DNA from 3 places in the Paenibacillus sp. FSL R7-0273 genome. Region 3 is predicted to be linked to each of the others. Evidence: riboswitches for the same ligand, from Rfam matches in the RefSeq annotation. Region 3 holds a riboswitch; each other region holds the start of a gene.

Region 1 (3,281 bases), 3.0 Mb from region 3:
TTAGCTTTTACGTTTGCTGGTTCTGGTTCTGCTTAGCAGCAGGCCCAGGACAGCCAGGGTCAGACCTGTAATATAATATGGAGCCGGACTCGCTTCTCCGGTTTGCGGCAATGTAGCCGCTGCTGTGGCACCCGGATCGGTAACACCGCCCAGCGGTATTTCATCATCAAGGATGATTTCATCATCCGGACCCGGTCCGGCTGTCGGACTCGGCTTCGGTGTTGCCTGAGGTGATGTTACTCCTCCTACGGCTGCAGTCGCACTTGCGACAGGTCCAAGCGGTACGGGATTATCGTCGATCTCCAGCTCCTCATCTGTCACAATCGTTCCGATGACTGTCGGACCGGCCGGAGTCGGAGGGGTTCCGCCCGGAATAGCAATTACACTCGTGGGCGATGCCGTTGCCGGCACTGTAGGACCAGGCGTTACAGCGCTTGTTGGTGCTGCTGTTGGTGCTGCTGTTGGTACTGCTGTTGGCGCTGTTGTTGGTGCCGTTGTTGGTGCTGTTGTTGGTGCCGTTGTTGGCGCTGTTGTTGGTGCCGTTGTTGGCACTGTTGTTGGTGCTGTTGTTGGTGCCGTTGTCGGTGCCGTTGTCGGCGTTGCCGTCGGCGTTGGCGTCGGTGCCGCTGTCGGCGTTGCCGTCGGTGCCGCTGTCGGCGTTGGCGTCGGTGCTGCTGTCGGCGTTGGCGTTGGTGCTGCTGTCGGCGTTGGCGTCGGTGCTGCTGTCGGTGTTGGCGTTGGTGCCGCTGTCGGTGTTGGCGTCGGTGCCGCTGTCGGTGTTGGCGTCGGTGCCGCTGTCGGCGTTGGCGTCGGTGCTGCTGTCGGTGTTGGCGTTGGGGCCGCTGTCGGCGTTGGCGTCGGTGCTGCTGTCGGCGTTGGCGTTGGTGCCGCTGTCGGTGTTGGCGTTGGCGCCGCTGTCGGCGTTGGCGTTGGTGCCGTCGTCGGCACTGGTGTCGGCGTTACTGTCGGTACTGGTGTCGGCGTTACTGTCGGTACTGGTGTTGGCGTTGCCGTCGGTACTGGTGTTGGCGTTGCCGTCGGTACTGGTGTTGGCGTTGCCGTCGGTACTGGTGTTGGCGTTGCCGTCGGTACTGGTGTCGGCGTTACTGTCGGTACTGGTGTCGGCGTTACTGTCGGTACTGGTGTTGGCGTTGCCGTCGGTACTGGTGTTGGCGTTGCCGTCGGTACTGGTGTTGGCGTTGCTGTCGGCACTGGTGTCGGCGTTGCTGTCGGCACTGGTGTCGGCGACGGAGTCGCTGTAGGCGTTGTTCCGTTGTCGCGGCCAGTGTAAGGCTTATGGTGGAACTCTCCGCTTCCTTCCAGGGAGGCTCCGATCATGCTTCCGTTAATCTGCCCGTTGTTAAAAGTAATTGCTGCATTCGGTGCCAGTACAGTCCCCATGATACCGATGCTCTCCATCCGCAGGGCTGTCGCCTGCGGGAAGTTATAGAGCACTTTATTCTGGCTTACACCCTCCAGCCCGTTTCCGTTCTTGAACGTGACTGAAGCTCCGTCTATATTAACGATAACAGTAGAGCCCGCCGGTGCATTAATCCGCAGCTCATTGGCACCCGTAAGCGTGGTTCCTGAAACCGAGAATACATTTAATACCGGATCGGTACCCGTCAGTTTAATGTTTCCATAGTTGTCTTCCGTCTTGCCGTTCACTGTCAGAGCTGCAAGCTGCAGAGACTTGGTGCGGAGCAGGGCAAACTCTGAAGCAAAATGAATTACATTCGCCTCCTGCCGCAGCGTCCCCGTTCCGCCCCGCGGTTTGCCGGAGCCTGAATAAGTGCCGCCGTACACGGCACTACCGTTAACTTCTCCATTCTCATAGGTGAGATTGCCGCCGGCCACAAGTGAATCCATCTCTGCAATTTCTGCTGCACTCAGGCTAGGGCCTACAGAATATCCCTGGGTAAGGGTAATGTTGCCTCCGGCAGCCATTCTGCCTTCAGAATCACTGTGGTAGCCTTTAAGATCACCGAGAATAAATACATTGTACTTACCCGCAATACCCGGGAGGGGATTGCTGTCAGCCCTTATCTTACCCTGGCCGGCCGAAGCCAGCCAGCCGCTGATCAGCAGAACTGCAGCCATAGTCAGAGCAAAAGATAATTTGAATACGGATTTACGTTTCATTATTAATTCCCCCCGTAAGATGCGTATAAATTCCAGTTATAGCAGCACCTACATCAACAAACGAACAAAAAAAGCCGCCAGGAAGTCGAGCTCCATGGCGGCCGGACGATCATAGCCCTCTCTCAAGGACTGTAGACTCCTGGCTTTGCGTCCCGCACTTTCGGGCGGTTTGCGATTATACATGAGAAAGTATGTAATTGAAATAGAGTAAGTAGTCTATGACATTTGTTACTTTAGCACTAAACTTAGTGTATTCCCTGACTCGTATTTTTGTCAATCTATTCCTTATAATATTTTTCCATAAAAATCGATTTTTCTGAAAAGACAGGCCTTCAGAGCTTTTTTTCAGCTGTTGATCCCTATAATTCTATTAATTGTCCAGCCAATCCTCTCTTATACTCCTGAATACTCGTATTTCAATACTTAAAAATCAAACTATTCAAACGTTGTAATATAGTATATTTGAACTATTTTATTTTTAAAGAAATGCTCCGCCGCTTCATTATTCTTTTTTATATCCCATTCTATGCTTGTCAGTTTCATAAAAGGCATACTATCTTCACTCAGACGAAAAAAAACTGCCTGACGGTTACCCGCAGACAGTTCATCCCACACTTATTTCTATTATATAAAAAGCTGCAGCCAGCCGAACATCGACATCCAAAGCGGAATACTTAAAAACAGGCCAAACACCAGACCGCGGCGGAGACTTCCTTCATGATTCATCCTCAAGCTCCTCTTTTCGGCGAAAATTATTTTTAACTTTAGTATTACAAATTTAATATAAAACAATTCCGGAAACTTTATTGTGAAATATGTCACATTATTCTGCGTTTATAAAAATAAATAAAAGGCCTTGCCATGGGAGTTGGCAAGACCTGAAGGGTACCATATACACTGGGGGGGTGTCTGGTCTATTCAATATAAAGGATCTACCTGAAAATAAGCTGATAGGAAGCTAAAAATTACATTAAAATCGTCCAGCAGCCCAAGGTGCTGATTACCACCACCAGCGCTACAGGATAAAGAATTTTCCGGCTCACCTTATCTCTAAAGGTAAAAAACAGACAAAGCATACAAAGCCACGCAATAAGGAGACTGCCCATTTCCTATGCATACGCTCCTTCCTGACCTCTAAT
Region 2 (3,281 bases), 3.1 Mb from region 3:
GCCGGGGCTTTCTTCTCAGGTACCGTCACTCCGGTAGCAGTTACTCTACCGGACGTTCTTCCCTGGCAACAGAGCTTTACGATCCGAAAACCTTCATCACTCACGCGGCGTTGCTCCGTCAGGCTTTCGCCCATTGCGGAAGATTCCCTACTGCTGCCTCCCGTAGGAGTCTGGGCCGTGTCTCAGTCCCAGTGTGGCCGTTCACCCTCTCAGGTCGGCTACGCATCGTCGCCTTGGTGAGCCGTTACCCCACCAACTAGCTAATGCGCCGCAGGCCCATCCCTTAATGACAGATTGCTCCGCCTTTCATTCTCCCTTCATGAGAAAAAAGAAATTATCCGGTATTAGCTACCGTTTCCGGTAGTTATCCCAGGCTAAGGGGCAGGTTGCCTACGTGTTACTCACCCGTCCGCCGCTAAGCTTACCCCGAAGGATAAACTCCGCTCGACTTGCATGTATTAGGCACGCCGCCAGCGTTCGTCCTGAGCCAGGATCAAACTCTCCAAATTGGTATTTAGAAAGAGCGATTGCTCATTTTGAAACATCTGACGAGAATTTACATTCTCTACTTTTGGATCTCACCGAAGTGATTTCCGATACTCACTCGTTGTTCAGTTTTCAAAGATCAAGCTCGTCGTCGCTAATGATTATCTCATCAGCAGCAACTCTTATAATATATCACGTTTGTTTCAGAAGCGCAAGCTTTTTTTGAAATTTCTTATTCGGTCAATTTCAGCTAAACTTTGACGCGCTCTAACAACGCTTACCTATAATACCCCACATCTCTTACAAAAAGCAACCCCCCTCGGCAAAAAAAGACCCCTCGCTTAAAAATCTAAGCGGGGGGTCTTGATAAGACTATATATCTTTCGTTATTAATAGAACTTAGCAGCGCTATATTTGCTTGCTACTTTTGTAAGGCCAGCATCTTTGCTGTTCTTAGCCAATCCAGCGTCTACTGTAGTATCAATTGTTACCCATTTACCGTTAAGCAAAACTTCATTCCAGGCATGGTAGGTCGATACATAGCTGGTGTTACCCATAACCAGTTTAGTTGGAATACCTTCACTGCGCAGCATTGTTGCGAATAGTGAAGCATAATCGTAGCAGATGCCCTTCTTAGTCAGCAGTGTGTTGTCATTGCTAGGGATATAGTCCTGTGCTACTGTAGCAGCCAATGTGTTGTCATACTTAACGTTGGCTACGATGTAATTATAAATTGCTTTAACCTTAGCTTCATCAGTAGTCAGGCCCTGTGTAAGCTGCTTAGCTTTCAGTACTGCCTTATCGGAAGAGGTCCATTTAACATTCTGCACGGAACTCAGGTATACAGCGTTAGTATTGCTGAGCTTAAGCTCTACATTCTCTGAGGATACTACTTTGTATTTGTTGCCGGTTGTGTTCTCCAGAACAGATACTTTATATGTGCCGTTGCCTTGCTGCAGCGGGAAGGATTCTGTCGATTGGGAAGCGTACAGGTTGTAAGTGTAGCTGTTGCCGTCTTTAGTGATCATGAGTTTGATGCGTTTATCAGCAGGTACATCATAGGATACTGCAACAACACCTTGGTCTAGCTTCGATGTATTCAACCAGCTTGAGTCTGCAGTTGCAGCAGAAGCTGTGCTTGTCTGAACGGAAGTAACCACTACGAACAATGTTAACAGCATGAAATAGAATTTTTTCATGGATAAAACTCCTTTCGGTAGCTGGCTGCCATCCTTACGGGAAGGCCCTTTAGCTTTGCGTCCCTACCTTTCGATAGGTTTGCCGTTATCGTGTGCAGCTTTATCTATTCTCTCAATCTTCCAAATATACTAGATTCTGGATTAGATAGCCAACAAAAAAAGCCCTTCATTCGGTAGCTGGCTGCCATCCTTGCGGGAAGGCCCTTTAGCTTTGCGTCCCTACCTTTCGATAGGTTTGCCGTTATCGTGCGTGCTTTTATAGTTATATACTACCATATTCCTGCCCAGATACAATACCTAAATTACTAGATTTTCAACATTTTTTATTAAAATTCTTTCTATTATGTGAAAAATCTGTTTGCATATCCGGTCTCAAGTCAATTTAGCATGGATAATCAGCCGGTGCGTAGGGTTAACAAGCGGATCACAGGTAATCAGAGTGAGGATAGAGTCCGTATCATTGCCATTCAGCACCGATACATCTGTCGGCTCCACAATAGAAATATCATATACCTCGTACTCATAAGCCTCTGTACTTGTCTTAATTCTGATAGTATCCCCGATCTTCACTTCATCCAACCTGTTAAAAAGCCTGCCTGCCGTTCTGGATCTGTGCGCAGCAATGGCTGCATTCCCCACCTCACCCAGCGGAGCCGTCTCCTTCATATGAGCAGCAGCATGCTTCAGATTAGCCTTAGTTGCTCCTTCAAGAACAGGCAGCTTCAGCTCAATCCGGTCGATTTCGATAATTCCGGTGATTTTGCCGCCCACTGTAATCTCCTCAGACGGCTTTTCTGACGGCGGTGCCTCTTCCTCCTGTGCCGACTCATCAGCCAGCAGCTGGGTTACCTCAGCATAAGGCTTCTGCAAATCCGGTCCAGGCGCCGGGGCCAGCTCACTGTAAGCCTGCTCTGCTTCCTCCAGCAGCTTGGCCTGCTGCCGGTCGTTGTACCACTCGCTTGCTTTTGGATACAGCATGATAAGGACGCCTGCCAATATGATCAAATAGGACAGCTTGCGCATGAAGATCCCTCCGTTAGTCCGGGACAAGGTCCCCCTTGCCCTGATAATTGCCTAGAACACCCACATACGGCTTCCAATAAAATTAATAATTACGGTAACGCCGGTAACCAGCACCTTTGCAAACAGCACCTGAATCCCGAAGCTGACCGTCAGCATATGCATCAGCAGCACCGAAATTCCCAGCACCGCCAGATTGAGGATGATGAACCTCACCAGCTGCAGCCGGTCAGAGCCGCTCTTACCAGCATCGCGGTCGCGGAAGGTCACTTTTTTGTTCCAGAAAAAGCTGTTGGCTGTACCCGCGCTATAGGAGATAACCTGCGCAGGCGCATTCATCAGCCCCAGTGAATGGAGCAATGTAAATACTGCAAAATCGATTAATGTATTGAGCAATCCTACGGCGTTAAATTTAAGGAACTGGATAAACCCCGCATTCAGCTTTTTATTTTTCATAACGTCTGCCTTCCCGCTTGTCAGGATATTCACCGTCCTCATACCCCCGGGTCTCCCGTACAATATACAGCGGCCGGTCCTTCGACTCATCGTAGATCCGCCCGATATATTCGCCGATCA
Region 3 (3,281 bases):
GCTTTATATGAAGAAATAACGCAGACCCTTCCGGCCGGAGAATCCGGACCTTGAAGTTTTATGTCAGTTTTTACAGTAGACTGTTTCCCGGCAGATCCCCTATAATATTACAATACACACCATCTTTCTTAGGGGGAACTTTATTATGGACTGGATGACTAAGCTTCCATTAAAGCAGAGAATCGTTGCCGGCTGTTACCTTGTTGCCGCTTTATTCGCTGTTCCGGTTTTAATCACGCTTGTAATCATGGGCAAAATCGTTATCGGCATCATTCTCATCGCCGCACTGGCAGGACTGACTTATCCTCTGGCACGCTTTGTAGAGAGAACGCTTACATCTTCTTTTGACGAGTTCTCCAACGTTACCCATACCATAGCCAAAGGCGACTTTACAAGCCGCGCTGACGAAAACGGGTCAATGGGCGAGGTCAGCCGCTCCTTTAACACCATGATTGACAAGCTCAAGAAAATCCTGACGGAAGCCTCACAAATTACGCGGCATGTAATGGATGCCAGCAGAGGCATCGAGGACAAGAACCACAGCCTCAAAATTGTAATGGCCCAGGTCGCCTCCTCCTCCAATGAGCTCGCTGTCGGCGCTAACGAAATCTCCGCAGATATTGCCGACATGACGGAATCCATCAAGGATATCGAAACTAAGGTAGCCAATTACACGCACTCCACCAAGGAGATGAACAAACGCTCTATACATACGCTTGAACTGGTTGAACAAGGGAGGGTATCAGTAGATACCCAGGCGGAAGGCATGCGCAAAAATATTGAGGCCACCAATAAGGTCGCCGGTACCATAGAGGCGCTCTCCCAGAATGCCCGCGGTATTTCCATGATTGCCAAGTCCATTACCGAAATTGCCGAGCAGACCAACCTGCTGTCGCTGAACGCTTCAATTGAGGCGGCACGCGCAGGTGAGCACGGCCGCGGCTTTGCCGTTGTCGCCCAGGAGGTGCGCAAGCTCGCAGAGGAATCCACCGCCTCAACCAAAGAGGTCTTCACCCTGATCCGCAGTATCGAATCCGATATCAAGCAGGCGGTGGAGAATATCGCCATTAACGAAGAGGTTGTTCAGGTACAGAACGAGCTGATTGTGGAGACTGCCCATATCTTCTCCCAGATCGTGCAAAGCGTTCAATACATAACCGAGCAGATCGCAGCCTTCTCCCAGGAAAGTGACCTTATGCTGGAGAGTGCCCTCAAAATTTCCGGCGCCATTGAAAATATCTCAGCAATCACCCAGCAGACGGCTGCAGGTACCGAAGAGGTGTCTGCAGCAATGAATGAGCAGATCAATGCCCTGCAGTCTGTAGCTGATGAGACAGACAAAATGACCCAGGCCGTATTCCAGCTGCAAAAAACCATTCACATATTCAAGTTTTAAGCAAGCATTACTTTGGTCCCAAAGCTGCCGTTCTTTAGAAGCGGCAGCTTTTTAAGTTTTGTAAGCCAGGTTCACTGAATCGTCCTGCAATTCGTCAATTTTCGCACTTTTCTGCATAATAGTATTGACAATGATAGAGTTAAAAATATATTGTAAAAGTAAAATTACCCAATGTAATATTATCCAACTTTGTACCTAACCCCATATCGGCAAAATTCTCCGAAAGGAAATGACGCAAAGCCATGGATCTACAGTCTCAGCTATCGGGACCATGATTGCCAGGTTGCAGCCCGGGACGCCAGAATCATTCTGTCCTTAACGGCTATAGATGCAACTGGCCTGTGCTCATTTTGAGTACAGGTATTCTATTGTCACCAGAGTCACTAGAATCGCTAGACAAATACACAACGGATAGGGTGGAGCATTTGAAAACAGTCGCAGATTATATGGCAGAGGCGCTTCGCAGCCTCGGCGTAACACATTCCTTTGGTATTATCGGTAAATCAATTTGTCCTATTGCTCTTAAAATGGTTGATTACGGCATCGAATTTATTCCGGGCAGACATGAATCCAGCTGCGGCTTCGAAGCCGCGGGCTATGCACTCAAAACCGGCGGGCTAGGTGTTGCCTTCGGCACCTCAGGCCCGGGCGGAACCAACCTGCTTACTGCAGCAGCACATGCCAAAGCCAACAATCTTCCTGTCCTGTTCATTACAGGACACCAGTCAATTAAGGAGCTCGGAATTCCGCAGTGCCAGGATTCCTCCTCTTATCTGGCCGATCTGGCGGATATGTTCAGACCGGCTACCTTATTCAGCAAGCTGGTTGAGCGCGGAGATCATTTCAGCACGATTTTTAATCATGCCATTTCTATTGCTCTCAGCAAGCGCGGTCCGGTGCATCTGTGTATTCCTTTTGATGTCCAGACAGAAATGCTTGAAGAATGCCGTATTGTTCTTCCTGAACGCGAGCCGCTTGTCAGCATCGGGAATTTTGAGCGTGTAATTGCGGCAATCAATGCATCCTCACGTCCGCTGATTATTGCCGGTAAAGGCGTTAACCGGTCCGGTACGCATCAGGAGCTGGTACAGCTCGCTGAAACCTTCAATATCCCGATCGTTACAACTCCGGGGGGAAAAGGCGCTATCGCCTGGGACCATCCGCTATACCACGGCCCTTGCGGCGTAGGCGGCTGCAAGCACGGGGATGACATGCTGAACAGCAGCGATCTTTACATTGTGCTCGGCTCGCGCCTGAGTGATATGACGATCTGCAATCTCAAAGCGGAAAACCATCCGGCTACACTGATCCAATTCGATTCCGACCCTACCTTTGTCGGTAAAATTCTGAATTCGCAGACGATTGCGGTCAGCGGAGATCTGCGTGATAACCTGACCTACTACCTGCAGAATATCGACAGAGATACTGTTGTCAGACATGAAATAACTGTAGAGGCTAATTACCATGATGAGCTGCCGGAGCTGCCAAAGCTCTCCATCGCTTCCGTCCTGAGTACTTTGAGCGATCAGATTCCTTATAACAGCTCGGTATTTGTAGATGACGGCAGCCACGGCTTCCATGCTGTTAAATGGTATAACGTCAAGAAGCCGGGAAGCTTTATCTTTGATGCCTATTTTGCCTGCATGGGCAACTCGATCGGCATGTCCATCGGCGCCAAAGTGGCGGCACCTGATGAAACGGTCTTCTGCATCACCGGTGACGGCTGCTTCATGATGCTCGGCGCTGAGATCAACACCGCAGTCTGCAAGGACATCCCGGTTATTTTTATCGTGGTTAATAATATGCAGCTCGACATGGCTCTTAAGGGCATGGAAAAAACAACCGGCAGAATTGACGGTACCCTCTTCGAGGTTCCGATGGATGC

What was found. A riboswitch is a leader RNA that binds a small molecule or an ion and turns the genes downstream of it on or off. The one in region 3 is predicted to bind cyclic di-GMP.
Region 1: another riboswitch for cyclic di-GMP. It lies ahead of R70723_RS34200 (choice-of-anchor A family protein); the one in region 3 lies ahead of R70723_RS20730 (thiamine pyrophosphate-binding protein).
Region 2: another riboswitch for cyclic di-GMP. It lies ahead of R70723_RS02800 (transglutaminase-like domain-containing protein); the one in region 3 lies ahead of R70723_RS20730 (thiamine pyrophosphate-binding protein).

The regions. Positions count from the first base shown of each region.
Region 1 covers NZ_CP009283.1:479,394-482,674, reverse strand. Annotated here, with positions in the region: gene R70723_RS34200 (choice-of-anchor A family protein) at 1-2,142, opposite strand; cyclic di-GMP riboswitch class I at 2,236-2,326, opposite strand.
Region 2 covers NZ_CP009283.1:633,307-636,587, reverse strand. Annotated here, with positions in the region: rRNA gene R70723_RS02805 (16S ribosomal RNA) at 1-509, opposite strand, end outside; gene R70723_RS02800 (transglutaminase-like domain-containing protein) at 876-1,685, opposite strand; cyclic di-GMP riboswitch class I at 1,699-1,779, opposite strand; cyclic di-GMP riboswitch class I at 1,855-1,935, opposite strand; gene R70723_RS02795 (class D sortase) at 2,058-2,708, opposite strand; gene R70723_RS02790 (GtrA family protein) at 2,760-3,161, opposite strand; gene R70723_RS02785 (glycosyltransferase family 2 protein) at 3,151-3,281, opposite strand, start outside.
Region 3 covers NZ_CP009283.1:4,802,661-4,805,941, forward strand. Annotated here, with positions in the region: gene R70723_RS20720 (helix-turn-helix transcriptional regulator) at 1-54, shown strand, start outside; gene R70723_RS20725 (methyl-accepting chemotaxis protein) at 146-1,396, shown strand; cyclic di-GMP riboswitch class I at 1,595-1,687, shown strand; gene R70723_RS20730 (thiamine pyrophosphate-binding protein) at 1,813-3,281, shown strand, end outside.